Regions from separate parts of the Janthinobacterium sp. Mn2066 genome, predicted to be linked through region 2. Evidence: predicted binding sites of a transcription regulator. Region 2 holds the regulator's gene; the other holds the start of a gene.

What was found. The regulator NrdR, encoded in region 2, represses ribonucleotide reductase genes. The targets are predictions, from matches to a motif close to CACNANATNTNGTG.
Positions count from the first base shown of each region.
Region 1: ACL9RI_RS00370 (ribonucleoside-diphosphate reductase subunit alpha) is a predicted target of NrdR. The motif match lies at 817-830, and genes of this name have one in related genera.

Region 1 is NZ_JBMOUF010000001.1:85,892-100,563, forward strand. It holds gene ACL9RI_RS00360 (sigma-54 interaction domain-containing protein) at 1-86, shown strand, start outside; gene ampD (1,6-anhydro-N-acetylmuramyl-L-alanine amidase AmpD) at 92-703, shown strand; gene ACL9RI_RS00370 (ribonucleoside-diphosphate reductase subunit alpha) at 1,098-4,055, shown strand; gene ACL9RI_RS00375 (ribonucleotide-diphosphate reductase subunit beta) at 4,156-5,307, shown strand; gene ACL9RI_RS00380 (SDR family oxidoreductase) at 5,406-6,182, opposite strand; gene ACL9RI_RS00385 (LysR family transcriptional regulator) at 6,400-7,320, shown strand; gene ACL9RI_RS00390 (hypothetical protein) at 8,288-8,491, opposite strand; gene ACL9RI_RS00395 (transcriptional regulator) at 8,472-9,563, shown strand; gene ACL9RI_RS00400 (YggT family protein) at 9,665-10,177, shown strand; gene ACL9RI_RS00405 (carbohydrate kinase family protein) at 10,247-11,185, opposite strand; gene ACL9RI_RS00410 (DUF3426 domain-containing protein) at 11,197-12,414, opposite strand; gene prmA (50S ribosomal protein L11 methyltransferase) at 12,432-13,373, opposite strand; gene accC (acetyl-CoA carboxylase biotin carboxylase subunit) at 13,370-14,672, opposite strand, start outside.
Region 2 is NZ_JBMOUF010000008.1:270,137-284,808, forward strand. It holds gene ribBA (bifunctional 3,4-dihydroxy-2-butanone-4-phosphate synthase/GTP cyclohydrolase II) at 1-685, opposite strand, end outside; gene ACL9RI_RS17570 (OsmC family protein) at 988-1,413, shown strand; gene ACL9RI_RS17575 (hypothetical protein) at 1,410-2,879, opposite strand; gene ACL9RI_RS17580 (riboflavin synthase) at 3,002-3,637, opposite strand; gene ribD (bifunctional diaminohydroxyphosphoribosylaminopyrimidine deaminase/5-amino-6-(5-phosphoribosylamino)uracil reductase RibD) at 3,662-4,765, opposite strand; gene ACL9RI_RS17590 (GspH/FimT family pseudopilin) at 4,879-5,433, opposite strand; gene ACL9RI_RS17595 (type IV pilin protein) at 5,471-5,953, opposite strand; gene ACL9RI_RS17600 (pilus assembly protein) at 5,978-9,652, opposite strand; gene ACL9RI_RS17605 (pilus assembly PilX family protein) at 9,649-10,275, opposite strand; gene ACL9RI_RS17610 (PilW family protein) at 10,294-11,256, opposite strand; gene pilV (type IV pilus modification protein PilV) at 11,253-11,816, opposite strand; gene nrdR (transcriptional regulator NrdR) at 12,003-12,464, opposite strand; gene glyA (serine hydroxymethyltransferase) at 12,606-13,853, opposite strand; ZMP/ZTP riboswitch at 13,965-14,087, opposite strand; gene ybgC (tol-pal system-associated acyl-CoA thioesterase) at 14,408-14,672, shown strand, end outside.

The DNA of each region.
Region 1 (14,672 bases), on a different contig from region 2:
ACCGCGCGCGGGCGGCGCAGCAGCTGGGCATCAGCGTGCGCCAGCTGCGCTATAAAATGCAAAAATTGCAGTTACAGGAGCCGTGAACTTGATGCAGGCATGGAAGATAGATGAGAGCGGCTGGTGCGATGGCGCCGTGCGCTACGACTCGCCTTATTACGACGCGCGCCCCGAGGGCATGGAAATCGACTTGCTGGTGATCCATAACATCAGTTTGCCCGGCGGCCATTTTGGCGGGCCGCATGTGTCGGACTTGTTTACCGGCCGCTTGGATTATAATGCCGATCCTTCTTTCGCTGACCTGCGCGGTTTGCAGGTGTCGGCGCACTTTTTGGTGCGGCGCGATGGTGCTCTGGTGCAATATGTTTCAACTGATCAACGCGCCTGGCATGCCGGCACGTCCACGTTCGAGGGACGCCCGCAGTGCAATGCCTATTCCATCGGTATCGAAATGGAAGGCTCTGACTTCCAGCCTTTCCAGCCTGAGCAATACCGCGTCCTGGTGGCGCTGACGGCGGCGCTGGCCCAGCGCTACGGACTGGCCCAGGTGCGCGGGCACGAACATATTGCGCCGGGAAGAAAGACCGATCCGGGGCCGTTTTTTGACTGGGCTTTGTATCAGGAAAGCTGGCGCCAGGCCTTGCGCGGGCAGCCTGCGTTAGTGCTTACTACGCGGGCGTTGGGCTTTCCATCCAGCGCCTGAAAAGTCAATCGAAATCGTGCTGAAAAGCACAAAAAAATAGCCTGGTCTGGACCGGAAAAGTATTGCGCCTGCTTTTGATGGGTACTACAATTAGTGCATACCCAAGACTCACTCACTAAATGTAGTGCCATCACAGACGTTTTCAGAATTATTATCAAAGCTGCCCTGATTGCCGGATTGGCATGCGGGGACTAGCTGTTTATCACCCTTATCGTGTTGTGCGCCAGCCTGGCTATAGCGGTTGGCGGTTTCAATCCTGTACGGCCTTGTGCATGATAGATTTACATTTTTGCAATAATATTACCTGAGGAAACCCGGAGTTTCGGGCCTTCTATTCAACAACACACGCGGCAGCAAAACTGCAGGCTGACTTTAGCTGACAACGGGAGCTTCAATGCAATCACCTCAAGATATTTCCATCCATCCAACGCCAGTATCGCCAGCGCCTAGCGCGGCCCATAGCGTTGCGAGTACGGGCGCGGCCCTGGGCGACTATCGCATCATCCGCCGCAATGGCGCGGTGGTGGCATTTGAGCCGTCGAAGATCGCCATCGCGATGACCAAGGCGTTTCTGGCCGTCAACGGCGGCCAGGGCGCGGCGTCGGCGCGCATCCGTGAACTGGTCGAGCAACTGACCACTGCCGTGGTGTCCGCGCTGGTGCGCCGTCACCCAGGCGGCGGCACCTTCCATATTGAAGATGTGCAAGACCAGGTGGAACTGTCGCTGATGCGTTCGGGCGAACACGACGTGGCGCGCGCCTACGTGCTGTACCGTGCCAAGCACATGGAAGAGCGCCGCCTGCAAAAGGAAGCGCAAGGTGCTTCCGCGCAAGTTGCTGCACCACAATTGAACGTCACGGACAACGGCGTGCGCCGCCTGCTGGACATGCAGGAAGTGCGCGACCTGATCAACGCTGCCTGCGCCGGCCTGGAAAAGCACGTCGATGCGGACGCCATCCTGGCGGAAACCGTGAAAAACCTGTACGACGGCGTGCCCGTCGAAGAACTGCACAAGTCGGCCATCCTGGCAGCGCGCGCGCTGATGGAAAAAGACCCGGCCTACAGCCAGGTCACCGCCCGCATCCTGCTGCACACGGTGCGCAAGGAAGTGTTTGGCAAGGACGTGCCGCAAGCGGCTGCCGCTGCCGAATACCTGACGTATTTCCCTGCCTACATCGCCAAGGGTATCGCCGCCGAGCTGCTGAACCCGGTGCTGGCCAGCTTCGACCTGGAGCGCCTGGCGAAAGCCATCGTGGCCGACCGCGACTTGCAATTTGGCTACATCGGCCTGCAAACCCTGTACGACCGCTACTTCCTGCACATCAGCGACGTGCGCATCGAAATGCCGCAAGCGTTCTATATGCGCGTGGCGATGGGCCTGGCATTGAATGAAACGGACCGTGAAGCGCGCGCCATCGAGTTCTACAGCCTGCTGTCCTCGTTCGACTTCATGAGCTCGACGCCGACCCTGTTCAACTCGGGCACCCTGCGCTCGCAACTGTCGTCGTGCTACCTGAGCACCGTCTCGGATGACCTGGAAGGCATCTACGACGCGATCAAGGATAACGCGCTGCTGGCCAAGTACGCTGGCGGCCTGGGCAACGACTGGACGCCAGTGCGCGCCCTGGGCGCCCACATCAAGGGCACCAACGGCAAGTCGCAAGGCGTGGTGCCTTTCCTGAAAGTCGTCAATGACACGGCCGTGGCCGTCAACCAGGGCGGTAAACGCAAGGGCGCCGTCTGCGCCTACCTGGAAACCTGGCACATGGATATCGAGGAATTCCTCGACCTGCGCAAGAACACGGGCGATGACCGCCGCCGCACCCACGACATGAACACGGCCAACTGGATTCCAGACATGTTCATGAAGCGCGTGATGGAAAAAGGCGAGTGGACCCTGTTCTCGCCATCCGAAACGCCAGACCTGCACGATAAAGTCGGCAAGGCCTTTGAAACGGCTTACCTGGGCTACGAAGCCAAGGCTGCCGCCGGTGAAATCCGTTCGTTCAAAAAAGTCCAGGCGCTGGACCTGTGGCGCAAGATGCTGTCGATGCTGTTTGAAACCGGCCATCCATGGATCACCTTCAAGGATCCTTGCAACATCCGCAGCCCGCAGTCGCACGTGGGCGTGGTCCACAGCTCGAACCTGTGCACGGAAATCACCCTGAATACCAGCGCCGACGAAATCGCCGTCTGCAACCTGGGTTCCGTGAACCTGCCGGCGCACATGAAAGAAGGCAAGCTCGATCACGTCAAGCTGGCCAAGACCATCCGCACCGCGATGCGCATGCTCGACAACGTGATCGACATCAATTACTACGCCGTCGACAAGGCGCGCAATTCGAACATGCGCCACCGTCCGGTCGGCATGGGCATCATGGGCTTCCAGGATTGCCTGCACATGATGCGCGTCCCGTTCGCCTCGAACGAAGCCGTATCGTTTGCCGATACCTCGATGGAAGCGGTGTGCTACTACGCTTACCTGGCGTCGACCGAGCTGGCCGAAGAGCGCGGCCGCTATGAAACCTACGCCGGTTCGCTGTGGGACCGTGGCATCCTGCCGCAAGATTCGGTCAAACTGCTGGCTGAAGAGCGCGGCGGCTACCTGGAAGTCGATAACTCGTCGGCCATGGACTGGACGCCAGTGCGCGAGCGCATCGCCAAATTCGGCATGCGTAACTCGAACTGCGTGGCGATTGCCCCAACGGCAACGATCTCGAACATCATCGGCGTATCGGCCTGTATCGAGCCGACGTTCCAGAACCTGTACGTGAAATCGAACCTGTCGGGCGAATTCACCGAAATCAACAGCTACCTGGTGCGCGACCTGAAGGCACGCGACCTGTGGGATGAAGTCATGATCTCGGACCTGAAATACTTCGACGGCTCGCTGGTCAAGATCGACCGCATCCCGCAAGACCTGCGCGATATCTATGCGACCGCCTTTGAAGTGTCGCCGAGCTGGCTGGTGGAAGCCGCATCGCGCCGCCAGAAGTGGATCGACCAGGCGCAGTCGCTGAATATCTACATGGCTGGTGCTTCGGGCAAGAAACTGGATGAAACCTACAAGCTGGCATGGCTGCGCGGCCTGAAAACCACCTACTACCTGCGTACCATCGCCGCCACCCACATGGAGAAATCGACCTCCAGGACGGGCGCCCTGAACGCCGTGGCAGTTGACGGCGGCATGTCGGCCAGCGCCCACAGCGCAGCGGCAGCCGCAGTGGCGGCAGCTGCACCAGCGGTGGCGCCAGTGGTTGCCGTGGCAGCGGCAGCGGACGATGCCGATGGCGAAGCCTGCTACCTGCGCCCGGGTGACGATGGCTTTGAAGAGTGCGAAGCTTGCCAATAAGCTTGCTAATAACAGCCTGTTGAAGTAGTGGCCAGCCCGGCTATCGGGCTGGCAGAATGTTTTCAAGACCGGATTGCCGGTAAATAAAGGAAGAATAATTATGTCGTTGTCATGGGATGATGAAGCCACGCCGGCCGCTGTGCCGCGTTCGGCGCAGCAAGCGCCACTGGGAAATACCGATTTGAACTTGCCGGCGGGCGGCGAGCCGTCCGAAGCGAATGCCGAACAAGTGGCGCGCCGCGTCAACGCAGATGACAAGCGCATCATCAATGGCAAGACCGATGTTAACCAGCTGGTGCCGTTCAAGTACAAATGGGCGTGGGATAAATACCTGGCCGGCTGCGCCAACCACTGGATGCCGCAGGAAGTGAACATGCAGCGCGATATCGAGCTGTGGAAGAACCCGAACGGCCTGACCGAGGATGAGCGCCGCCTGGTCAAGCGCAACCTGGGCTTTTTCGTGACGGCCGACTCGCTGGCCGCCAACAACATCGTGCTGGGCACCTATCGCCACATCACGGCCCCCGAGTGCCGCCAGTACCTGCTGCGCCAGGCGTTCGAGGAAGCGATCCACACGCACGCGTATCAATACATCGTTGAATCGCTGGGCCTGGACGAAGCGGAAATCTTCAACGCCTACAACGAAGTCAAGTCGATCCGTGACAAGGACGAGTTCCTGATCCCGTTCATCAACACCCTGACCGACCCGGCATTCACCACCGGCACGATTGAAAACGACCAGAAGCTGCTGAAATCCCTGATCGTCTTCGCCTGCCTGATGGAGGGGTTGTTCTTCTACGTCGGCTTCACCCAGATCCTGGCGCTGGGCCGCCAGAACAAGATGATGGGCGCGGCAGAACAGTACCAGTACATCCTGCGCGACGAATCGATGCACTGCAATTTCGGTATCGACCTGATCAACACCGTGAAAATGGAAAATCCACAGCTGTGGACGGCCGAATTCCGCGAAGAGATCAAGCAGCTGTTCCTGAAAGCCGTCGACCTGGAATACGCGTATGCCGAAGACACCATGCCACGCGGCGTGCTGGGCCTGAACGCACCGATGTTCAAGGGCTACCTGCGCTTCATCGCCAACCGCCGCGCGCAGCAGATCGGCATCGAGCCGCTGTTCGCCCAGGAAGAAAATCCCTTCCCATGGATGAGCGAAATGATCGACATGAAGAAAGAGCGTAACTTCTTCGAAACGCGCGTGACCGAGTACCAGACCGGTGGCGCGTTGAACTGGGAATAAGCAGATAGCTATATTCAATGCCAATCGAGTTAATGATTGGCAAAGCAAGGCCCCGCAGTTGCGGGGCCTTTTTTATTACGGCCTCATTGTGGCCTCAATTACACGGTCGGAATAGTGCCCCCATCGATCACATACTCGGCCCCATGGATCGACGCTGCGCGATCCGACGCCAGGAAGGCCACCAGTTCGGCCACTTCTTCCGGCTTGCCGGGGCGGCCGATGGGGATGCCGCCCAGGGTTTCCATCAGCTTGTCGCGGGCCGCGTCGTCGCTGATGCCGTCGTGTTCGGCCCAGCGCCGTATCATTGCGTGGGCTGCCGTGGTTTCGATAAAGCCTGGCGAGACGGTATTGATGCGGATGCCTTTGGGGCCGAATTCCTTCGACAAGCCCTTGCTGTAATTGCTCAGCGCTGCCTTGGCGGCGGCGTAGGCCAGGGTGGAATCGTACAAGGGCAGGCTGCGCTGGATCGATGAGATGTGAACGATCACGCCGTGGCGGCGCGCCACCATGGCCGGCAGCAGGGCGCGGTCGAGGCGCACGGCGGCCAGCAGGTTTTGATTGAGCGCTTCGTCCCAGGCGTCGTCGTCCAGGGCCAGCGCGCCACCGGCGCCGGCAGTCGAGCCGCCCACGTTATTGATCAGGATATCGATCCCGCCCAGGGCGGCCAGCGCCTCCCCGATGACCTTGTCCGTGCCTGCTCGCGTGCTGATGTCGGCCGCGATGAAATGCACGCCGGCGGGCAAGTCGCTGACGGCTGCACGCGCGGTGGTCGCGACGCGTGCGCCACGCTCCAGCATCAGTTTGAGGGTCGCGGCGCCCATGCCCCTGGTGCCACCCGTAATGAGCACGCGCTTGTCTTTGAAATCGGTATTCATGCGCTGACCTCCAGGGTGTGGATAGGTTTGTCGCTATCGTGATGGTGTGTGGTCCTGAGGTAGTCGTTAACGACCGCCGTAAGAGTGAACGACATGGTGTTTCCTTTTGTTTCAGAAGTAGGGAGTCCCCATCATAGGGTGCTAAATTCAAGAGAAAAAGTGCAATGTGGTAGATGGGCTTTAAACTTAAAGTTCATTATTTGTATATGATGGACGCATGAAAAATCACTCTCTGGATGGCATCCGTACCTTTCTGGCGGTCGCCGAACTCAAAAGTTTCAGTGCCGCCGCGCTGAGGCTGGGCGTGACGGCGACCGCTGCCAGCAAGGCCATCAAAGTGATGGAACGCCAGCATGGCGTGCTGCTGTTCAAGCGCAATACACGCCATGTCGGCTTCACCGAGGCGGGAGAAAGTTTGTACGCCAGCTTGTCGGGCGCCACCCGGCAGATAGATGATGCCTTCGCCGCGCTGGGCATGTTCCGCGACCGGCCGGTCGGCCATCTGCGGCTGACGGTGCCGCGCGCGCTGGGGGCGCTGGTCATGCGCGCCCTGATACCGCGTTTTCGCAGCAGTTATCCGGAGGTGACCATCGACTTGTCGCTCGACGATGGCGTGGTCGACCTGGTGGCGCAAGGGTATGACGCCGGCATCCGCCTGGGGCAATCGGTGCAGCAGGATATGGTGGCGGTGCGCCTGACCGGGGACTTGCGCTGGTCGGTGGTCGGGGCTCCTGCATACTTCGACCGTAAAGGACGGCCGTCGATACCGGAGGACCTGATGCATCATGAAACGCTGGGCTACCGCTTTCACACTTCCGGCAGCATGCATCACTGGCGCTTCGTGCGCGATGGAGAAGAGTTCCTGCTCGATGCCGGGGCACCGCTGGTGGTCAACGATACTACCTTGATCGCGGACTTCGCACGCTCGGGCCTGGGCCTGGCCTATCTGCCAGACGTGGAAATCGAACAGGACCTGAGTAGCGGCAGCCTGCTGCGTGTGCTGGAAAACTATGTGCCATCGAAGAGCGGATTGTTCCTCTATTTTCCTGCCCGTACCCAGAGCCAGCCCAAACTGCGCGCCTTCATCGACACTGCATTGGCGCTCTCGCAGCCGGCGCCTTCCGACAGCTTCCGCTAGCTGCCGCTATCATGATGATACAAGCCGATACCGGCCGGTGTGGACAGAGGGCGGCGATGACCGCGATCGGTCTGCCGGATATTTTTTCAGCGTGCGCCGCCGTCGATAGGCATCATTCTTCGTCTGCTTGCGTGTATCGTAAATGCCTGCCGCGTGGTCAACCAGGATGGCGCATGCTGCGTTTGAGTGCAGATTTTTTCCACACTGTGCATAGCCTGGTGCGTGATAAAGAGACGCGGGCTTGACCTTGTGGCGACTGTCGCCGATAGTGAAAAGAACAGCGATGCGATGCTGAAAAAAACCATGCGCTGAAACTGGAAAGCGCAGACATTTTTTGCGCCGCATCGCAGGCGCCGCAGCGTGATTTTTTCGATGAGAGGAGTGCTTGCATCGCGCGTCGAAAATATCGTTTCCGCGCATGCTGGAGACGGCATTTGCGGCGCGATCGTGCGATAGCGCGCGTATCGTGCAAAAAAGCCCGTGAAAACATGTCGTGCCGGTTGCGCAGCGACAAGGTTTTCGTGTACTTTATGAGATTGCGAATGCGAGCGTTAGAATGCGGGGTTTTTTAACCAGCGCGGTGACGATAAAACCTCGCTAATCAGGGATACAGATTTACACGGATATGCACAAAACCACACCGTTTTCGTCTGCCGCCGTGCCCGAATTTTTTCAGGCATGGCGGTTTTTTATTTGACGGATGGTGTTGTGGCGAGCGCGATGCGAGGAGCGTGAAACGCACGGCATCGAAAACGATATGACCGAATTCAGACTTTGCCACCAGCTGCGAGATCAAGCAGGGTGGCACCGACGATGGCTGAAGTGCTGCAAACGTGAGGAGTTGCAGCAGTTCAGCTGGTGCCGAATTCATTAGCGCAAACGACTGTTTGTGCCGATGAATAATTCGCCTGGCCTATCCCTGCGATGGGTTGGACGGGTTTAAATCTTGTAGCTTAAATTTCTCATCTCAGATGAAGGAGAGACAAATGGCAACAGCCGCTAAGAAATCAGAAGTAAAGAAACCAGCCGCCAAGGCTGCTCCTGCCGCGAAGAAGCCGGCAGCCGCAGCAAAAACGGTTGCCGCTAAACCAGCTGCCAAAGCCGCAGCAAAACCAGCAGCAAAACCGGCCGCTAAGCCAGCTGCCAAAGCCGTGGCAAAACCTGCCGCCAAGCCAGCAGCAAAAGCAGCAGCCAAGCCAGCAGCAAAAGCAGCAGCCAAGCCAGCAGCGAAAGCCGCTGTCAAAGCTGTCGCCAAGCCAGCGGCCAAGGCTGCAGCGAAACCTGCTGCCAAACCCGCCGTGAAAAAAGCGGTAGCAAAGCCGGCAGCTAAACCTGCAGCCAAGGCAGCGGCCAAACCGGTCGCCAAGGCTGCCGCCAAACCAGCAGCGAAAGCCGCAGCCAAACCTGCAGCAAAAGCTGTCGCCAAGCCAGCCGTGAAAAAAGCGGCGGCTAAACCTGCAGCCAAGCCTGCGGCCAAAGCAGCAGCCAAGCCAGCAGCGAAAGCAGCGACCAAGGTCGCCGCCAAGCCAGCAGCGAAAAAAGCCGCCGCCAAACCAGCCGCCAAGGCCGCCGCCAAGCCGGCAGCGAAAGCAGCAGCCAAGGTAGCAGCCAAGCCAGCGGCGAAAAAAGCCGTGGCGAAGCCAGCCGCCAAGGCCGCCGTCAAGCCAGCAGCGAAAGCAGCCGCCAAGCCGGTAGCGAAAGTAGCCGCCAAGCCAGCAGCGAAAAAAGCGGTCGCCAAGCCAGCCGCCAAGCCTGCAGCGAAAGCAGCCGCCAAGCCAGCAGCAAAAGCGGTAGCGAAACCTGCGGCGAAAGCAGCAGCCAAGCCAGCGGCCAAAGCGGCAGCGAAACCTGCGGCCAAGCCAGCAGTCAAAGCAGCAGCGAAACCTGCAGCGAAACCTGCAGCCAAGCCAGCGGCAAAAGTGGCAGCCAAGCCAGCAGCAAAAGTCGCAGCGAAACCTGTGGCCAAGCCAGCCGCCAAACCTGCAGCCAAGCCAGCGGCGAAAGTAGCAGCCAAGCCAGCAGCTGCCCCAGTGGCCGCCGCTGCCGCACCGGTAGCAGCTCCTGCAGCAGCGGCGCCAGCCGCCGCAGTGGCCAAGCCTGCCGCCAAGAAGGCCGCGCCTAAAAAAGCCGCGCCTAAAAAGGTAGAAGCTGCCAAGCCATCGGCGCCTATCGCACCTGTAGCAAAAACCGTGTTGGCTCCGGCTGCCGCCTGGCCATTCCCAACCAGCACCCGCCCATCGTAATTCGAGTCTTTCGGGTGCCTGGATGAGGCAACACGCCGCTGTGTGACGTAATCACACAGCGGTTTTTTTTTGGAGAATTATTCGTGCTCACTATCCTTACATTGATCGTTGATACCATTGCCACTCTGTTGGGCGGGGTTTTACTGCTGCGCTTCTGGATGCAGGCCGTGCGCGTGCGGCCACCCTCGTCGGTGGCCCAATTCACGTTTCAATTGTCCGACTGGCTGGTGCGCCCCTTGCGCCGCATCGTGCCTGGCGTGGGCGGATATGACTGGGCTAGCCTGATTGGCGCCTTTTTGATCGTCTTGCTGGCCACTTCGGTCTGGTTTATCGCCGGCCTCCCCTTCGAATTCGTGCTGCTGAAGGCCTTGCAGCGCTTCCTGCAATGGATCTTGTATGGTTTTATGGCCCTGCTGATCATCGAAGCCATCTTCAGCTGGGTGAATCCGCATGCGCCGCTGGCGCCGTTTGTGCGGGCCCTGAACGAGCCGCTGCTGCGTCCGCTGCGCCGTATCGTGCCGCTGGTGGGGAATCTGGATTTGTCGCTGCTGGTGGCGCTGATCCTGTTGCAGATCGCGCAAATTCTGGTGGGGATGATTTTCGGCGGGCGGTAAGACGAGTAAGTCTGCTTGCGTGGGGCCAGGCGCGCAGGACTTGGCGTCCCGGCCTGACCCCGGCATTACTTAATAGCGGTAGCCAAACGCCGCTTCAAACTGGTCGGCAATGCTGGCTGGCGTAAAGACATGGTTTTGCGCGCCTTGCGTGGCGATCTTGATGGCGCCCACCAGGCTGGCCAGGCGGCCGCTGGTTTCCCAGCCCAGGTCGTTGGTGATGCCGAACAGCAAGCCGGCACGGTAGGCGTCGCCGCAGCCGGTCGGGTCCAGCACTTCCTTGGCAGGCACGGCAGGAATGTCGATACGCCTGCCGCCGGTATAGATTTCAGACCCTTTTTCACCGCGCGTGACGATCAGCGCTTCCAGGCGACTGGCGATCTCTTCCAGGCTCAAGCCCGTGCGTTCGATCATCATTTCGATTTCATAATCGTTGGCCGAGACATAGGTGGCCTTGTTGATGAAGTCGATCAATTGCTCGCCATTGAAGCGTGGCAATTGTTGGCCCGGATCAAACATGAAGGGAATGCCCAGCTCGGCCAGGTCGGCGGCGTGCTTGAGCATGCCCTGGTCGCCGTCTGGCGAGATGATGGCGATCCTGGCGGGACCGGCATTGGCGATCGGGTTTTCATGCGCGAAGGACATGGCGCCTGGATGGAATGCATTGATCTGGTTATTGTCTGCATCGGCCGTGACGAAGCACTGCGCATTGTAGCTGTCGGCCTTGATCATGATGTTGGCGGTGGAAATGCCCAGCTTTTGCAGGCGCTCCAGGTAGGCGGCGCTGTCCTGGCCCATGACGCCGACGATGCGCGGGTCGCCGCCCAGCATTTTCAGGCTGTAGGCGATATTGCCCGAGCAGCCGCCGAACTCGGTGCGCATGGTGGGCACGAGGAAGGAAACATTGACTTTGTGCAGCTGGTCGGCCAGCAGGGATTCGCTGAAGCGGCCTGGGAATTGCATGATGGTGTCGGTGGCGAGGGAGCCGCAGATCAACGATGTTTTAGTCATGATAGTGTCTGTTAGGGGTAGAAGATGGCGATATGGTAGCCAGACGCCGTGAGCTGGTCTAAGGAAAAATACAGTTTGATGCTTTGTTCGGAACGCGCTGCAAAGCCCTTGGCCGGATCGGCGCCGGCTGGCAGATAATCGCGCGGTGCGATCACGCGGCGCACCACGGGCTTGTCATTGCCGTCATTGAGGCTCAGCTCGATGCTTGGCCAGGCTTGCACGTTGCGGCTCTGGTTGCGCAGCAGGGACACATAGGAAAACGTATTCGGCGCCAGGGTTTGCAATTCGCCTTGCTCGATGGACAGCGCTTCGATCTGCGCCGGTAAATCAACCTTGCAGCCGCTCAGCGAGCACACGGCGGCCAGCGCCGGCTTGAACTCGGGGAATTGCGCAGCCAGCGGATTGCGGAAGGTAGTCATGCCTTGCAGCAGCAGCAACAGCAACAGCACTACGCTGCCCGCGGCCATGGCCACGCGCATGGCCTTGCCGCTTTGCTCGCGCCGCCGTCCCTGGGTGACAAAAGCGGGCTCGTCGGCGGTGGTGTCGGCCGGCGCTACAGTCTCGAATACCGGTTCCTTGGGCTGCTGTAGCAGCGGCGCATGCTCGCCCAGGACAGGCTCCTGGCGCGCACTGGCGGCGGGAATAAAAATGGGTTCTGCTTCTGCTTCTGCTTCAGGCGCTTGGGCCGGTTCCGCTTCCATTGCGGGTTCCGGCTCCGCTGGGGGCGCTATGGCCTCGTCCGCCTCTACCTGCGGACGGCTGCTGCGCAAATACGTGGCAAAGGCGGGGGCTTCGTCAACCTGGCGGCGCTTGAAGGGCGCCATCGGCACGGGCAGGGGCTCGGGTTCGGGCGCGGCTTCGGCCTTGAGCTCGGCCACTGGCGCAGGCTGACTCACTGGCAGATCGTCGCCGATATCGAGATCGAGTTCGATCTTTTCAGCTTCATCCTCGATCTGCGCCGCGTCGGGCAAGATGCCGAACGGGTCGAACGACGTGTCGAAATCGAGAGAGTAGATGGGTTCCTCATGGACCACTGGCGCGGCAGGCGCCAGGAACGTTGGCGCAGAAGGTAAAAACGGCAATGCCGCCGCTGGATCGACCAGCGCGGCATTGCCGTCAAAGACTTCTTTGCATGTGCCACAGCGCACGATGCCCCCACGTAATTTCAACTGGTCAGCAGCGACCCGAAATATCGTGTTGCAGTGGGGGCATTTGGTGGCGAGGGCCATTGCTGTGCTGATTCACCTTATGCTGATGCGCGTGGCGCAGGGGCGGCGTCGGCGCCCAGGCGGCCGTGCAAGGCTACCCAGCCGTCTTGCTCAGCCCACACACCGAGCTGGATGAATGGTGCGTAAGCGGCCGCCACTTCTTCGGCCTGGCGTGCCAGCACGCCCGACAGGATCAGCGCGCCGCCTTCGGCCACACGGCCCGACAGCATGGGCGCCATCAGTTTCAATGGGCTGGACAGGATGTTGGCGACGACGATGTCGAAGCGTGCATCGGCATGGGCCGAGGTGGCAAACGTATCTGGCAAGAAATATTCGATCTCGCACTGGTTGCGTTCGGCATTGTCGCGCGCCGATTCAATGGCTTGCGGGTCGATATCGACGCCAGCCACCGTTTGCGCGCCCAGTTTCTTGGCCACCATGGCCAGGATGCCGGAGCCGCAACCGTAGTCGAGCACGGTCTTGCCGGGCGCTGGGTTTGCTTCCAGCCATTCCATGCACAGGCGCGTGGTCGGGTGGCTACCCGTGCCGAACGCCAGGCCAGGGTCCAGTTCCAGGATCAGGCCGTCAGGATCCGGCGCTTCGTGCCAGCTGGGCACGACCCAGATATTCTTGCCGATGTGGATGGGGGCAAATTGCGACTGGGTCAAGCGCACCCAGTCCTGCTCTTCCACCGCGCGCACGGTAAAGGCCGGCGCAACGGCCTGGCCGATGGCGGCCGATGCGGCGGCCACGATGGCAGCCTGGTCGGCGTCGACGTCGGTCAGGGCCACCACGCGGCTGCGTTCCCACGCCGCTTCCTTCGGTTCCATGCCCGGTTCGCCGAACAGGGGCTGTTCGGCATCCGTGCCTTCATCGGCATCTTCCACCGACACCGACAGGGCGCCCGCTTCCATCAAGGCGTCGGACATGGCCTCGGCGTTGTCGCGGGCAATTTCGATGACGATTTCAGTCCAGCTCATGCGTCAGCCTTGATTTCAGATTTCTTGGCAATGCTCGGCGCGCCACTGTTCAGGTTCTTGCCCAGGTCCGGCATGTCGGCCAGCTTCTGTTCCAGATAGTGAATATTGGTGCCGCCTTCGATGAAGCGGGCGTCGATCATCAATTCGCGGTGCAGGGCGATATTGGTGCTGATGCCTTCGACCACCATTTCGGACAGGGCGATCTGCATGCGGCGGATCGCTTGTTCGCGCGTGGCGCCGTAAGCGATCACTTTGCCGATCATCGAGTCGTAGTGGGGCGGGACATAGTAGCCGGCGTACGCGTGCGAGTCGACGCGGATGCCAGGACCGCCTGGCGTATGCCACGACACGATCTTGCCTGGCGACGGCGTAAATTTGAACGGATCTTCCGCATTGATGCGGCACTCGACGGCGTGGCCGGACAGCAGCACGTCGCGTTGACGGTAGCGCAGTTTTTCGCCAGCGGCGATGCGGATCTGCTCCTGCACGATGTCGATGCCGGTGATCATTTCGGTGACCGGATGTTCCACTTGCACACGGGTATTCATTTCAATGAAATAGAACTCGCCGTTTTCGTACAGGAATTCAAACGTGCCGGCGCCGCGGTAGCCGATCTTGCGGCAAGCTTCGGCGCAACGGTCGCCGATTTTTTCGATCAGCTTGCGCGGGATGCCCGGCGCTGGCGCTTCTTCGATCACTTTCTGGTGGCGGCGCTGCATCGAGCAGTCGCGTTCGCCCAGCCAGACGGCGTTCTTGTGTTCGTCGGCGAGGATCTGGATTTCCACGTGGCGTGGATTTTCCAGGTACTTCTCCATATACACTTCCGGGTTGCCGAAAGCGGTACCGGCTTCCGTCTTGGTCATCGCCACGGCGTTGATCAGGGCAGCTTCCGTGTGCACCACGCGCATGCCGCGGCCACCGCCGCCGCCGGCAGCCTTGATGATGACCGGGTAGCCGATCTTGCGGGCAATTTGCACGATCGCTTTCGGATCGTCCGGCAAAGCGCCTTCCGAGCCGGGTACGCAGGGTACGCCAGCCTTGATCATGGTTTGCTTGGCCGATACTTTATCGCCCATCAAGCGGATCGATTCGGAGCGCGGGCCGATGAAGACGAAGCCCGATTTCTCGACGCGTTCGGCAAAGTCGGCGTTTTCCGACAGGAAACCATAGCCAGGGTGGATCGCTTGTGCATCCGTCACTTCAGCGGCGCTGATGATGGCCGGCATGTTCAGGTAGCTCAGGGTCGATGGTGCCGGCCCGATACAAACGGATTCGTCGGCCAGCTTGACGTATTTGGCG
Region 2 (14,672 bases):
TGTCGCGGAAGGCGATCAGGCGGAAATCGCCATGGGCGGTGCGCAGGGTGCGTTCGGCCACGCGCTCGACCAGCGACTCGGTCTGGCTGCGGTAATGGATCAGGTCGGCAATCGTGCCGATCTTCAGGCCATGCTGCTCGGCAAACACCAGCAAGTCCGGCAGGCGCGCCATGGTGCCGTCGTCCTTCATGATTTCGCAAATCACGGAAGCGGGCGTCAGGCCGGCCATGGCCGTCAGGTCGCAACCGGCTTCGGTATGGCCTGCGCGCATCAGCACGCCGCCCTTTTGTGCTTTCAGCGGGAAAATATGGCCAGGCTGGACGATGTCGCTGGGCTGCGTGCTCTTGGCCACGGCCACTTCGATGGTCTTGGCGCGGTCGGCGGCGGAAATGCCGGTCGTCACGCCTTCGGCCGCCTCGATCGAGACCGTGAAGTTGGTGCCGTAGGCGGTGCCATTGCGCGAGGTCATCATCGACAGGTTCAGCTCGTCGCAACGCTCTTCCGTCAGGGTCAGGCAGACCAGGCCACGCGCGTGGGTGATCATGAAATTGATTGCTTCAGGTGTTACGAAATCGGCGGCAAGCACCAGATCGCCTTCATTTTCCCGGTCTTCTTCATCGACCAGTATCACCATGCGGCCGGCGCGCAACTCGGCGACGATCTCTTCGGTGCTGGAAATAGACATCTTTGATCCTCTTAGTGAAACGGACATTGAAACTGGAACAGCCTCTGCGAAACTTCCGCGACTTTCCGGGAATTTTCTTATAACCTGCTATTTTAAAGGATTTGGCGATTGCAAACCTGAAATAGACCGCACTTGCGCCAATATCGTGCCGACCCGGCAACATGCCATTGCTGCGATCCTGCGCAAGCCACGCGCGCGGCGCGGTCCGCTCAAATGGCCTAAGATGGGCCAGCCAGGCAGCATCGGCGCTTCCCGCACTCTCCCCCATTGATTTCTTTCACCCCACACACAGGAGCGGCAGCATGAAAACCAACGGTTCGGCCATCTGGTCAGGCGGCATCAAGGACGGCAAGGGCGCCATCAGCACCCGCAGCGGCGCATTGCAAGACTATCCCTACGGCTTTGCCAGCCGCTTCGAAGGCAAGCCCGGCACCAACCCCGAAGAACTGATCGGCGCGGCCCATGCAGGCTGCTTCACCATGGCGCTGTCGCTGATCCTGGGCGAAGCGGGCCTGACGGCGGAAAAACTGGAGACCACGGCCGAAGTCACGCTCGACAAGGTTGACGACGGCTTTGCCATCACGGCCGTCCACCTGGTGCTGACAGCGAAGATTCCAGGCGCCGACCAGGCAAAATTCACGGAATTGACGGGCAAGGCCAAGGCCGGCTGCCCCGTGTCGAAACTGCTGAAAGCCAATATCACCCTGGACGCCACCCTGCTGCCCTAGATTTTCGGCACCGGCTTGACGGGCTCTACCGGAGCAACGGGCGCCACCAGCGGCTTTTGCGACTCGCTGGCAGGCAGGGAGCGGTTCATCAAGCCGGGATTCAAGGCAATATTGTTCAAGTTATAGGCGGCAATCGCCGCCGCCACGGATGGATCCTGCGATGAGGGCAAAGGCACGGCCTGGCCCGCGTTCTGGGCGGCGAGCTGCTGGACTTGCGCATTTTGCTGCGCCTGCTGCGCCTGCGCCGTCGTCGCCAAGCCCTGATCGGCCTGCAACTGCAGCTGGCTGGCCAGCGCTTGTGCGCGCTCAGCGGCCGCCTGGGCCGCGATTTGCGCATCGCTGGCAGCCCGTTGCGCGCGCGCCGCCTCATCAGCCGCCACTTGCGCCTGCTCTTGCAGCTGCGACTGCTGCAACTGGGTTTGCCGCACATCGTCCAGCCGCGCCTGCTCCTGCCGCGCCGATATCTGCTGCTGGTCCTGGCGTTCGGTATCGATGCGCTGGCTGTCGGTCCGGTCGCTATCGACCCGCTGCACTTGCACCTGATTCTGCTGCTGATCTTGTAACTGGCTCTGCTGTTGCGCCTGCAGTGGCGCCTGGGATATACCCGCCTGCTGCAACTGCTGCCGCTGGGCTTCCTGCAAGCCCAGGGTCAGTTCTTCCGTTTCCAGCTGTTGCTGTACTTCCAGTTGCCGCTGTGCAATAGCATCGACCTGCTGCAGCTCTTGTTCGCCATTCAAAATCCGGGCATCGGTCTGCGCTTGCACTTGTGCCTGCAATTGGGCTGCCGACAAGGGTACGGCCGGCACGGCCCCGCCACTCAAATCCGCTTCGACGGCCGCCGTGGTGGCCGCCAGCGCACCCTGCTGCTGCGCCAGTACGGCGCCCACCTGGGCCAGCACATCCGTTCCCTGCTGCAAGGCGCCCAGCGTTCGCGCGCTATCGGCCGCATAGGCCGCCTGCAGGAGTTGGGCATCGACTTGCTCGTTACGCAAGTCGATGCCGATATTGGCCAGATCTGCCTGCGTCAGCAGGGAACTGTCCTGGGCCAGCGCGGCCGCCGTATCCGTGCTGCGATCGCCGGCCAGCAAATCGTAACGTTGGGCCAGGTTATCTTGCGGATCGCCGGTCGACAACTGGCTGGCGTCGATGCCGCTGGTTTGCAGCTGGGCAAACGATTGCGTCAGTTGCTGTGCCAGCGCCACCAGGTCGGCATCGCGGTTGACAGGTGTCGCGCCCTGGCTGGCCTCATCGGTCGCCCCCTGCAAGGCCAGCAACTGCCGGCGCGACAAGGCCACGCCAGACAAAAACTGTCCCAGCGGCGAAATATCGACCAGGGTGGAAGAAATGAGGGGAATGGCCAGATGGGCAGCCGCCGTGGAAGACAGCGGCGCTGATGCGCCCGCCGGCCCTACCTTGGGCGTGGCCGGGATAATATTAGGCAGAGTCGCGCGCGAAATCGGGTCCATGACAGCCCTCCACTGCGGAAAGCTTCATAGTATGCGTCTCTACAGAAAAAGCAAAGCCTGGAGAAAAAGCAAAATAGGCCTGACAGTGGCTTACCTCAAAGAATGGGGTAAGCCAGCCGTATTTAAGCCGCAGACTTATCGAGCGACAACATGCGTTCCACGTAACGGGCGATCAAATCGATTTCCAGGTTCACTTTGGCTTCAACCTTCAAATGTTTCAAGGTGGTCATGGCGATGGTGTGGGGAATCAAATTAATCGAGAAACGGCAGCCGTTCACGGCGCCCGGCCCCAGGTCTTCCACACGGTTGACGGTCAAGGACACGCCGTTGACGACCACGGAACCTTTCAAAGCCAGGTATTTCGCCAGTTCCTGCTGCGCTTCGATGACCAGTTCCCACGATTCGCCCACGGCTTCGAACTTGCGCACGATGCCCAGGCCATCGACGTGGCCAGAGACCAGATGGCCGCCCAGGCGTTCCGCCAGGGTCAGCGCTTTTTCCAGGTTCACTTCCGTGGTGGTATCGAGACCGACGGTGCAATTGAGGCTTTCGCGCGAAACGTCGACGGTAAAGTTGGTGTCCGTTTTTTCCACCACCGTCATGCACGCGCCATTGATGGCGATCGAATCGCCCAGCGCCACGTCGGCCAGCGGCAAGCCGCCCGCATGGATGGAGAGGCGCACGCCGGCCTCGAGGCCGCCTTCCAGCGGCAATACGGTTTCAATTTTGCCAATCGCGGCAACAATTCCTGTAAACATGGTCGACCTGTAAAAAGTAAAAAGTTATGAATTGCGTTCGGTGAATCTTGCAAGGATACGCACATCTGCGCCGACCTGCTGAACCTGGTGAAATTGCAAGGCGTATTTTTTGTTCAAATCCGTCAGCGCGGGCAAGCTGAACATGCCCTGTGCGTCGCCGAGCACGGTCGGCGCCAGGTAGACCAGCAGTTCGTCCACGCAGCCTTCGCGTATCAGCGAACCGTTCAGCTTGGCGCCCGCCTCGACATGCACTTCATTGATCTGGCGCCGGCCCAGTTCCAGCATCAGCTCGGGCAAATCCACCTTGCCGGCCGCATTCGGCAGCAGGATGATTTCCGCGCCCAGCGCGCGCAGCTGCGCTTCCTTTTCAGGGTTGGGCACAGCCGCCACGATCCAGGTGCCACCGCCCGCCAAGATACGCGCATCGGGGCTGATCTCAAGCCGGCTGTCGATCACGATACGGCGTGGCTGGCGCGGCGTTTCCACGGCGCGCACATTCAATTGCGGATCGTCGGCTTTCACCGTGCCGATGCCCGTCAGGATGGCGCAGGCGCGCGCGCGCCAGGCGTGGCCATCGGCGCGCGCTTCCGGTCCCGTGATCCATTGGCTCTGGCCATTGTGCAAGGCCGTCATGCCATCGAGGCTGGCGGCCGTTTTCAAACGCACCCAGGGCTTGCCGCGCTGCATGCGCGAAAAAAAGCCGATATTCATTTCGTACGCCTCATCGGCCAGCACCCCGGTGGTGACGGCGATACCGGCCGCTTCCAGCTTGGCCAGGCCCTGCCCTGCCACCAGCGGGTTCGGGTCCGTCATGGCGGCCACGACACGGCCCAAGCCGGCGCGCACCAGCGCATCCGAACACGGCGGCGTGCGGCCATGGTGGTTGCACGGCTCCAGGGTGACATAGGCGGTAGCGCCGCGCACGTCGTTGCCGCGCGCCCTGGCATCGGCCAGCGCTTGCACTTCGGCATGATCATGCCCTGCCGCCTGCGTCACGCCGGCGCCGATCACCAGGCCATGCTTGACGATCACGCAGCCGATACGGGGATTGGGCGAGGTCACATACAAACCGCGCGCCGCCCATGCCAACGCCAGGCGCATGCCATCTACATCATTGAGTATTTCCACAGGCTACTTTGCTTGAAGGTTGCTGAATAAGGTTGCTGAATAAGGTTACTGAATAAGGTTACCAAATAAGACGATTAAATAAGAACATGACTTGCCTGGCGTTGCCGCAGCGGCTAACTTTCCGCCACGCCACTGCAATTGGCCACCTGCTGCGGATCGCACGTGCGCACCCTGCCCAGCATATTGATTTTAATATGTCGTACCTGTTTTCCTGAAATCAAGGACATCGTGCCCCAGCGCGCCGCCAGGCTATTGCTGGCACTGCAACTGCGGCCCGCTCCATTATAGGCAATATAAAACGGCGCCGCGCCCGACGTAAAAGCAAACTGTGCGCTGATGCCCGCCGCCAGCGGGCCCTGGCGGAACAGCAGCTCATCGCCGTCATCGAACACCAGGTTGCCATTGCGGTCGATAAACACCAGCCAGCCCGTGCGCCAATCCATGCCGCCCGGCCCGGCCGGCATCAGCAGCACCCGCCGGCCACGCGCCATCGCCTGCGCCCGCGTCAATTCGATGGCAGAAAACAAATCCGTGGACGCCGCCCGCAAGCGTTGGCGCTCCAGCATCTGCTGCAGGCTGGGCAAGGCGGCCGCCGCCAGCACGCCGGCGATCGACAATACGGCCAGCAATTCCAGCATGGTGTGACCGGCAAGCCTGCTTGAAAGCATATTTCCTCCCTCCATAAGCAGCTTTCGACCACCATGGCTAAGGCCAGCAATGGGCAGCCGGCCCGCTGCTGGCGCGCACACCGGCGCTATTCAAACTCAGTACGCCGCAATCGGGATCGCGGAAGTGCTGGTCTACCCTGGGTGTGCCTGGCAAGGCCCGCAGCAGCACGCATGGATTGATCTGCACGCCAGGACAGGCGATGGCCTCGATTTCATACGCGCTGCGGCCAGCATTGCCCTCGGGACCCTCGCCAGACCACCACTGGAATTGTTTGGCTACCGGGTCGGTTGAGGCCGCCGAAAAAAGCAGATAGCTATTATTTTGCGAGTAATAACGTTCCTGCTGCTGCATCAACTGCAGCAAGGCCGCTTGCCCTTGTACCCGCTTGGCCCGCAGCACATGGCCGTAGTAGGCGGGCAAGGCCAGCGCCAGCAACAGCGACAGAATCACCAGCACGGCCATCATGTCGATCAGGCTGAAACCCTGCCTGATCGAAGAAAACTCCAGCGTGCGTGGCATGGTCCCTCCTTTCGATGGTGACAGCTATTTCTTGGCAGCCTCATGCAATTCGCGCCAGTTCGCCACTTCGCGCCAGCTCAGGCGTCTGGCCGGCAGCGGCGCACTGACGACCTTGACGGCGGCGCCCGGCAAGCCGGGTTGTAACACGGCAAATTGCTTGCGCCCCTCGGCCCGCCCGGTCGCCCCTGCCGCAGCGACGCTGCTCTTGATTTCCAGTACCAGCGGCGGCGCACGTGCCAGGCCGTCAAGCAAGCGGCCCGTGATCGCATCCGCCTGTATCAAGCCCAGACCATCGGCGGCAAAGCCACCGAGCGCATCAAGCACATACAGCCTTGTGGCCGGCCTGGCGCAGGCATCGTGCCCCGGCAAGACGGTATTGAAAAACACTTGGCCAGCAGCCAGCACGGGGCTATGGATGCTGCGTTCGCCCGTCTGCGCCGTATTATTGAAATCCAGATACCAGCCATGCCTGGCGCCCGCGTCGTCCGTTGCCGTACCGGCGTAGCGCAGCTCGGCGCCAGTGACGACATAGCCATCCGTCGCCACGCCCAGGCTGCGCTGCTCCAGGCTATTGCGGCTACGCGTGGGCGCCAGCTCGCTCAAGTCATCGTGCACGGCATAAAACGATTGCGACAGCAGGGCCGAGGGCCAGGTGTCGGCCGCCTCGGCCAACTTGCCGGTGCCGAACAGCAACAGATAACCGCCAGCCGCTGCATACGCCACTTTGACTTGCTGCGAGATCGGCTGGCGCACTCCTTTTGCATCGCGCGCGACAAAAACGAGTTTGCGCGCCCCGCCATCGCTCCATGGTGGCCCGCCGGTAAAATCGATGCGCCAGAGATTGCCCTGCAAATCACCCGCATAGGCAAGGCCAAGCGCGCCATCGTTGCCGGCTACCAGGGCGGGCGGCGCCAGGGCCTGCGCCGCCACGCCCGTATCACCATCAGCGCTATCGACCTGTACCAGCGGCACTTTCAGGCGATAGTAGTTGCTACCCAGCTGCCACGGCACGCCGGGCGCCTTGTCCAGCGCCAACAGGAAAATGGCGGCAGCTGGCTTGCCGACTGCATGCCCATCATCCACCGTATTGTTATAGCCGCTGGAGACGATCACAAAATCGCGGTAAACGGGCAAGCTATCCTTGCTGCTCATGTTCAGCCTGGCAAAGCCGGGCGGCGCGCGCAGATTGCCCATGCTGCTGTCATCGCGGTCGGTAAATTCCCACAACGCTCCTGCTTGCGCGAAACGTTCCGGGTCCGTCACGTCGAGCGCAAACAGGCCTTGCGCGCCACCGCCCATGCCGGACACCAGCACCGTTTTCCAGCGCCCCTGCACCAGCACTTCTGCGCTGGCGGCAGCGCCATCGAGCAGCGGGCCGCCTCCGTAGTGGGTGCTCGCACTGGCGGCAGCCCCATGCAGCAGGGCGTGCGGCAAATAAGCGAACAGCTCGCTGCCGGTGCGCGCATCGAAACCATGCAGCAAGCCATCATTGGCGCCCAGATACAGCATCTTGCGCCGCACCTGCAACGATTTACGGTGCAGCGCATAGTCCGCGCCCGCCAGCCCCAACGATGGCGTGCCCACATACACAAGGTTGCCGTAAGGCGCCGCGCCCAGGGTGCCGGTCCGGCGGCGCAAGACGCCGCCAGGCTGGCCCACCTCGCGCATCCGTTCCCCCAGCAGATAATGAACGCGCGCGTCGCCCAAACCATCCTGACTATCCTCGCCATCGAAGATGCTGCGCTGCCCTGCATCCAGGCGCGGCCATGACAATGGAATCAATGCGCCTGACGCAGCGGGTGTAAACACGGGCCGCGCGGCCTGGCCAGCCACCCACAGCGGTTTGCCGGCAATCACGGCACCATCGGCACCCACAGTAAAAGGCAGGCGCGACAGGGTCATGCTGCCATCAGACAACTGCATCTGCGACTGGAACAGATACGCTCCTTCTGCGCCGCTGGCCAAGGCCATCAACGAAGGGCCTGCTACCGCAGTAGACGGCACGCCATGGTCGGCCGCCAGGAAAGCGGCGCGCACGCCGGCGATCAGGGCCACAGGGTCGCTGCCCGACAAATAATGGCTGGGCAAACCGCTATCGACATCACTATCACGATCAGCGCCATGCCTGGCGGCCAATACCAGCGGTGTCGTGGCGGCAGCGACATGATTGGCGGGCAGCAACTCCCCCGCATAGTGCGTCAGCGAGCCAACACTTCCGCCCGGACGCAGCGCAGACACATGCGACCAGTATGCGAGGCCAGCCGCATGAAAACTGGCGCCGCCCATGCCGTCCCTCATCCATTCCAACCCCGCCAGATTGCTGCCGCGCTGCATCTCCAGCGCCCCGACCGCCCGCGTCCAGGCCATCACGTCCAGCGGCGGTGCAACAAAACCATCGACACCACGCGCGCGGTCACCGGGGTCGGCCCCGCTATTGGGCAGATTTCCCGGCACATAACGATCAGCCGTCATGCCGGCGTCGCCCAGGCTGATCACGATATGGCGCTGGCAACTGGCCACTTGCGGATCATTCCAGTTCGTAATAACAGGCCAGCCATCATCGGCCACTTGCGCCATGGCGGCGCTGGCTTGCCGCCCCTGCAGGTAGCGCAAGGATTCATACAGCAATTCCGCCAGCGGGGCCGCCCTGGCATAGGCGCCCGGGTGCGGTGTATCGCTGCGACCCAGCGTATTGATGTAAGTGGTCACCCCGCCGCCACGACCCGTGTAGACGCCGGTCGTCGCAAACCATTCGGCATCGGGAGAATCTTGCGGCAAGAAATCGGGCGACATCAAGCGCTGCGCTCCCAACTGCGCCAGCGGCGCGCGCAGCACGCCGCCGTACACGTGGGCATCCGTCGATGGCATCGCGTTCACGTGGCCGAAAACGCCGATGCGCAGCCTGCCGCCATGGCGTTGTATCGCGCCCACCGGCTTGTAATTCTTGCCGTAAGCCATACACAAATCGGGCCGCAGCGGACCTTCCAGCGCATCGCAGACGCGCACGCGGGCCAGGAATATGCCCAAACTGGCGGCCATGCCGGGCGATTCGCAACTGCCGCCCTGCGCCAGCGCGCCAGCGCCAAACAGCAGGCGGTTGCGGCAAGAAACAATGGACAGTTGCTCCACTGAAAATGGCGTGACCGTTTGCACACCCTGGCGCAACAGCTTGCGGGGAAAATACGCTGCATGGGCATAAAAGTCGATACCTGTGTTGCCATCGGGAAGATAAGCGCGTTGCACTACCGTCTTGCGCACTTCATCGATCACCCGGTCGCCGCCCGTAAAAGCATAGCGCACGATGTCGAGCATGCTGGTGCCGGCCCAGTTCAAAAAGTTGCCGCTGAAACTATCGCCGCCACAGCCATGTTGTCCATCCGCCGGTTTCAGCACGGAGAAGTAAGCGGTCGCTACGCGCAAGTCCGGTACGCTGGCGCCACCCTGGCTGCGATAGGGATAAACATAGCAAGAGCGCACGTCAAAATAACCGGCGTATTCGCGTGTGGGCGCATACTCATCGGCATAGGCAGCGGCGGCGGCCGCGTGCGTAAACGATAGATTGAGCAGCACATTGGGCAGCACCCGGGCGCCTTGCAAGCCGACATCGGAGCGGTCCAGGGCCACCGTGGGTGCAGCAGCATATACACTGAGACAACACAGGCAAGCTGCCAGCAGCAAGGTGTGCAGCACCGATTTCATGGCGCCACCCCGGCCGGCTGCTTGCGGTAATACGTTTGCAGCACGACCTGCGTATCTCCATTGGCGCCAAAACCGATGGCCGTCACGCGGTACAGATAACTGGCAGGTGCGGCGGCTCCCGCCTCCTCGCCCGGCGCATGAAACGGCAGCAATTCAATCAGGTAACGGGGACGCCGAAATGGCAAAAATCCCTGCCCCGTTTGCATGGCTGCGCCCGTAAAGCGGCCATACGCGACTGTGGTACCCACACCCTCATCATCTGCAGCGAGATCCTTGACTAGCCATACGGGTGGCGCCGATCCGGTCGCAGGCAAGCACAATCCCGGCTGTTCGCCACAATCCGCTGCAAAACCGGCTGCGCTGTCTGGTGCAAACATGGCGCTGCGGCCCGGTGCGGCCGGCTGGCCTTCGATGTCGCGTTCCGCATCCATCAGCGCCTCCTCTGCGGCGTGAAAAGCAGTATGCCGGTCGCGCTCGCCACGCGCAGCCTTCTCTCCCAACAAGGCCATTTGCGCCGCCGATACGCCCAGCAACAGGATGACCAGCAGCAAACACAAGGTAAACACCAGCGCCACGCCACGTTGCCCTGGCCTGCTTGCCAACGCGTTCTGGTGGACAGGCATCACGCTTCCCATATTCAACTACGTCGGCATATTGCGCAGCATGATCGTCAGCTGCACCAGGTGATAGTGACGGCCCTGCTGGAGCAGCGGCAAGCTGGCACGCACGATGCGCACGCCAGCATCGGTCGCGCCATACGCGTCGGCGTACGCCGCGCCGAACAGGTCGAATTGCGCCGGCCCCAGCTGCGCAGCAGATGCATTCCCCGTTTCACCATGCAGCAGCAAGGCCACGCGCACGCTGGCCACCCTTTTCCAGTGCGTGCGCTGATGCAAGTCGCGCTGCCGTGCCGCTGCGTCCGCGCCCACCAGCGTCAGAGCCGCATCGCGCGCAGCCAGTTCGCTGGCATTTACGTACTGGTTCGGTACGCCATCGGGCGGAGCATCCGTATCGAGGCCATACAAGACCTGGAAACTGTCGACGCCACGGATGATGGCGTCGGCGCCCCAGCCGCCGCTTGCCGACCGGTACTTGCAGCGTAATTCAGCGTCGCCCGCATCGTCGCGGGCCACATAAAATATGCTCCAGCCCCGTTGTGCCTGTGTATCTGCGGCACCCACGCCAAAGCCGGCGCAATTGAGCACGGAACCGTCGCCGCCCGCATCCTTGCCTGCGCCGTCATAGCGCAAGGCCAGCACATCGCTGCCATGCACGGCATTCGTCAAAGGCAGCGAAATGCCATCACTGTTCTTGCCCAGGCTGCGTGCATCGAGTCCGGCGATATTGGCGCTGCCATAGGGAGCGTGCATCAGGGGTGCGGCGCCGGCGTCCCAGTTCACGTACGCCGTCTGGCGTACGGCGCGGGCGATGGTGTCCAGCGCATAGCGGCCGTTGTCGCTCAAACGCGCGTTGGCCGCCTGGTCTGCATAACTGGCGCTGGCGGCCAGCAGCATGGCACTGGCCGCCAATATCAGCATGGCGCCCAGGCCCAGCGCCACCAGCAGTTCGACCAGGCTCATGCCTCTTTGAAGAAGCGTCCTCATGGGCTGCCTCCGCCCAGTTGCATGGCCAGCCTGGGCAAGGCCTCGGCAGTTTGCCCAGCGGTTTGCCGGTCAGTTGGCCGCCCGCGCCAGCCCAGCTTGATAACGATGGGCGCGCCGCTGCCGCCGCTGCAGGTCCAGTGCAAGCCGTGCGCTGCCGTATCCCAGGCTTGCAGGTCGCGGCAGATCAGCAGCCGCGCGCCGGGTAGCGCAGAGCGCAATTGCTGTTTCCATTCGGCGATATCGAATTGCGCCAGTTGCGCGCCGGTACACGCTGCGGCGCCGAAACACGCGGATTGGCCGCCATCGCCCGCACCGGCGTCAAGCGATGCATCGTAGTCCAGTCCAAGATAGGGATTGCCGGCATCGGGCAGCCCGCTGTTGCTCCGCATGCGCTCGGCCATGCCCGCCGCCAGTTGCGCCGCCGTCGACAGCAAGACCGATTCGTGACGCGCACGCAAGGACGCCAGGTGCAGCACACTGCCGCCCAGCACGCCGATTGCCAGCAGCAACAGCGCCACCAGCACTTCGACCAGGCTACTGCCATGACTGCCGCTATGCATGGCCAACTCCCCCTGACAAAGAAAGAAGAACCGCAAATACGCCCGGCCCAGCTAAACGATAGGTCGACAGCAGAATTCAAACATGAGCTAGCGCAAACAGCGCAGCGATAAGGGGGAAATGAGGGAGAAAAACGAGGCTAGAATTGAAGAGTCCGCTTGCCAGGCAGACTCAAAACATGCAGTAAATTAAGGCTTACGCGGATGGCCCACTTCGGCGATCGCATCCTGGAATTCCGCCAGGTCTTCAAAATTCTTGTACACGGAAGCGAAGCGGATATAGGCGATCTTGTCGAGCAATTTGAGTTCCTGCATGACCAATTCTCCGATGTAGCCGGAATCGACTTCGCGCAGTCCGCTGGTCAGCAGTTTTTCCTGGATGGAAACGATGGCCGTATCCACGGAGGCGGCCGCGACGGGGCGCTTGCGCAAGGCCAGCATCAGACTGCCGCGCAACTTATCCGCAGCGAACTCCGTCCGGCTGCCATTCTTTTTGACGACGGCCGGCATGATAAGTTCAATCCGTTCGTAGGTCGTAAAACGCTTGTCGCATTTGCCGCAGCGGCGGCGGCGCCGTATGGCATCGCCCTCCTCCGATACGCGCGTATCGAGGACCTGGGTGTCGCCGTGCTGGCAAAATGGACATTTCATGGGGCAGATACAACTTTATAGTGGTTTTATGTCAAGGCGTCTTAAAAACAAGGGCGCCAGGATACACTCCGGGCGCCCTGGGGCACGACTGGAATGTGTCATGCAGAATCTTACTCTGTATGACACATTCTGGACAAACAATTATGCAGCGTACACAGGGTGCGCATCAGCCAGTACTTTCACGGCCGCCTTGACGCGTTCGATGGTGGCGGCGTCATGCGGATTGTCCAGCACGTCGGCGATCAGGTTGCCCACTTGCTCGGCTTCCGCCTCCTTGAAACCGCGCGTGGTCATCGCCGGGCTGCCCAGGCGGATGCCCGAGGTGACGAATGGTTTTTGCGGGTCGTTCGGGATGCCGTTCTTGTTGCAGGTGATGTGCGCGGAACCGAGGATGGCTTCGGCTTCCTTGCCCGTCAGGTTCTTGGCGCGCAGGTCGACCAGCATGACGTGCGATTCGGTGCCGCCGGACACGATGCGCAGGCCGCGCTTGATCAGGGTTTTCGCCAGCACGTCGGCGTTCTTGACGACTTGCTTCTGGTATTCCACGAATTCCGGGCTCAGCGCTTCCTTGAAGGCAACGGCTTTGCCGGCGATCACGTGCATCAGCGGGCCGCCCTGGATACCAGGGAAGATGGCCGAATTGATGGCTTTTTCGTGCTCGGCCTTCATCAGGATGATGCCGCCGCGTGGGCCGCGCAGCGATTTGTGCGTGGTCGAGGTCACGAAGTCGGCGAATGGCACCGGATTCGGATACAGGCCAGCGGCGATCAGGCCGGCGTAGTGGGCCATGTCGACCATGAAGTAGGCGCCGACTTCCTTGGCGATTTTCGAGAAACGCTCGAAGTCGATCTTTTTCGAGAAGGCCGACGCGCCGGCGATGATCAGCTTGGGCTTGCGTTCACGCGCCAGGCGCTCCATGGCTTCGTAGTCGATGTCTTCTTCGGCCGTCAGACCGTAGGACACCACCTCGAACCATTTGCCCGACATGTTCAGCGGCATGCCGTGGGTCAGGTGACCGCCTTCGGCCAGCGACATACCCATGATCAGGTCGCCCGGTTTCAGCATGGCGAAGAACACGCCCTGGTTCGCCTGCGAACCGGAATTAGGCTGCACGTTGGCGGCTTCGGCGCCAAACAATTGTTTGACACGGTCGATCGCCAGTTGCTCGGCCACATCGACGTATTCGCAACCGCCGTAGTAGCGCTTGCCTGGGTAGCCTTCGGCATACTTGTTGGTCAGCTGCGAGCCTTGTGCTTCCATCACGGCTGGCGACGTATAGTTTTCCGACGCGATCAACTCGATGTGATCGTGCTGGCGCACGTTTTCTTTCTGGATAACGGCGAACAATTCAGGATCGACGTTGGCGAGGGTGTGATCTTTTGCAAACATGTAAAAACTCCAAGTATGAGGGTGCTTGTACTGGCAGGTTGGATCGAATGAGGGGAGCCGGAGTTGAGTGAAAAACAACATTGAGCAGGCAGCCTCTTCGTGCATTTCCATAGTGGCTGCCCAGGCGAACGGCTGATGAAATCTCACGTTTCCCGGTGGATGCCCACCTTTCGCCGGAAACCGACCGCCACCTATGGAGATCATCCCGACTTTTCGCCAGTCACGTGAGACGTAATGGAACACAAATTGTAAGTTAAGTGCTCAAATTGAGCAAGGAATGCAACTGTGCAGCTATAATCGCCGCGCGCCCGGAAAGGCGGGCAGAAATGCCGGGAATTTCCGGCGTCAAGGGGGCGCTTCTTAAGCTGGACTTAAACCTGAAAATGGCTTGTAAGCGTATGTTACGAGGCTTGTCATCACAGCCAGTGTTCTCACACAATGCTGCGGTGCAACTTGTGGCCCCTTTAAGCATGGCATTTCGGCAAGCGCCTTTCCTTGTGATAAGAAAAATCGCGTAAAATGTTGCTCAATCTCATTAATATGGCGCAATAAACATGCCTTCAGTCTTTACCTGGAATGTACGTGTCTACTACGAAGACACCGACGCCGGCGGCATTGTCTATCACGCCAACTACTTGAAATTCTTTGAGCGCGCGCGCACGGAATGGTTGCGCGCCACGGGGATTGACCATCAGGCATTGAAGCAGCAGCATGACGCAGCGCTGGTAGTCAAAAGCATCAGCACTGACTATCATGCGCCAGCGAAGCTCGATGACACGTTAAAATTAACATTAAGTATAGAAAAATTGGGGCGCGCTT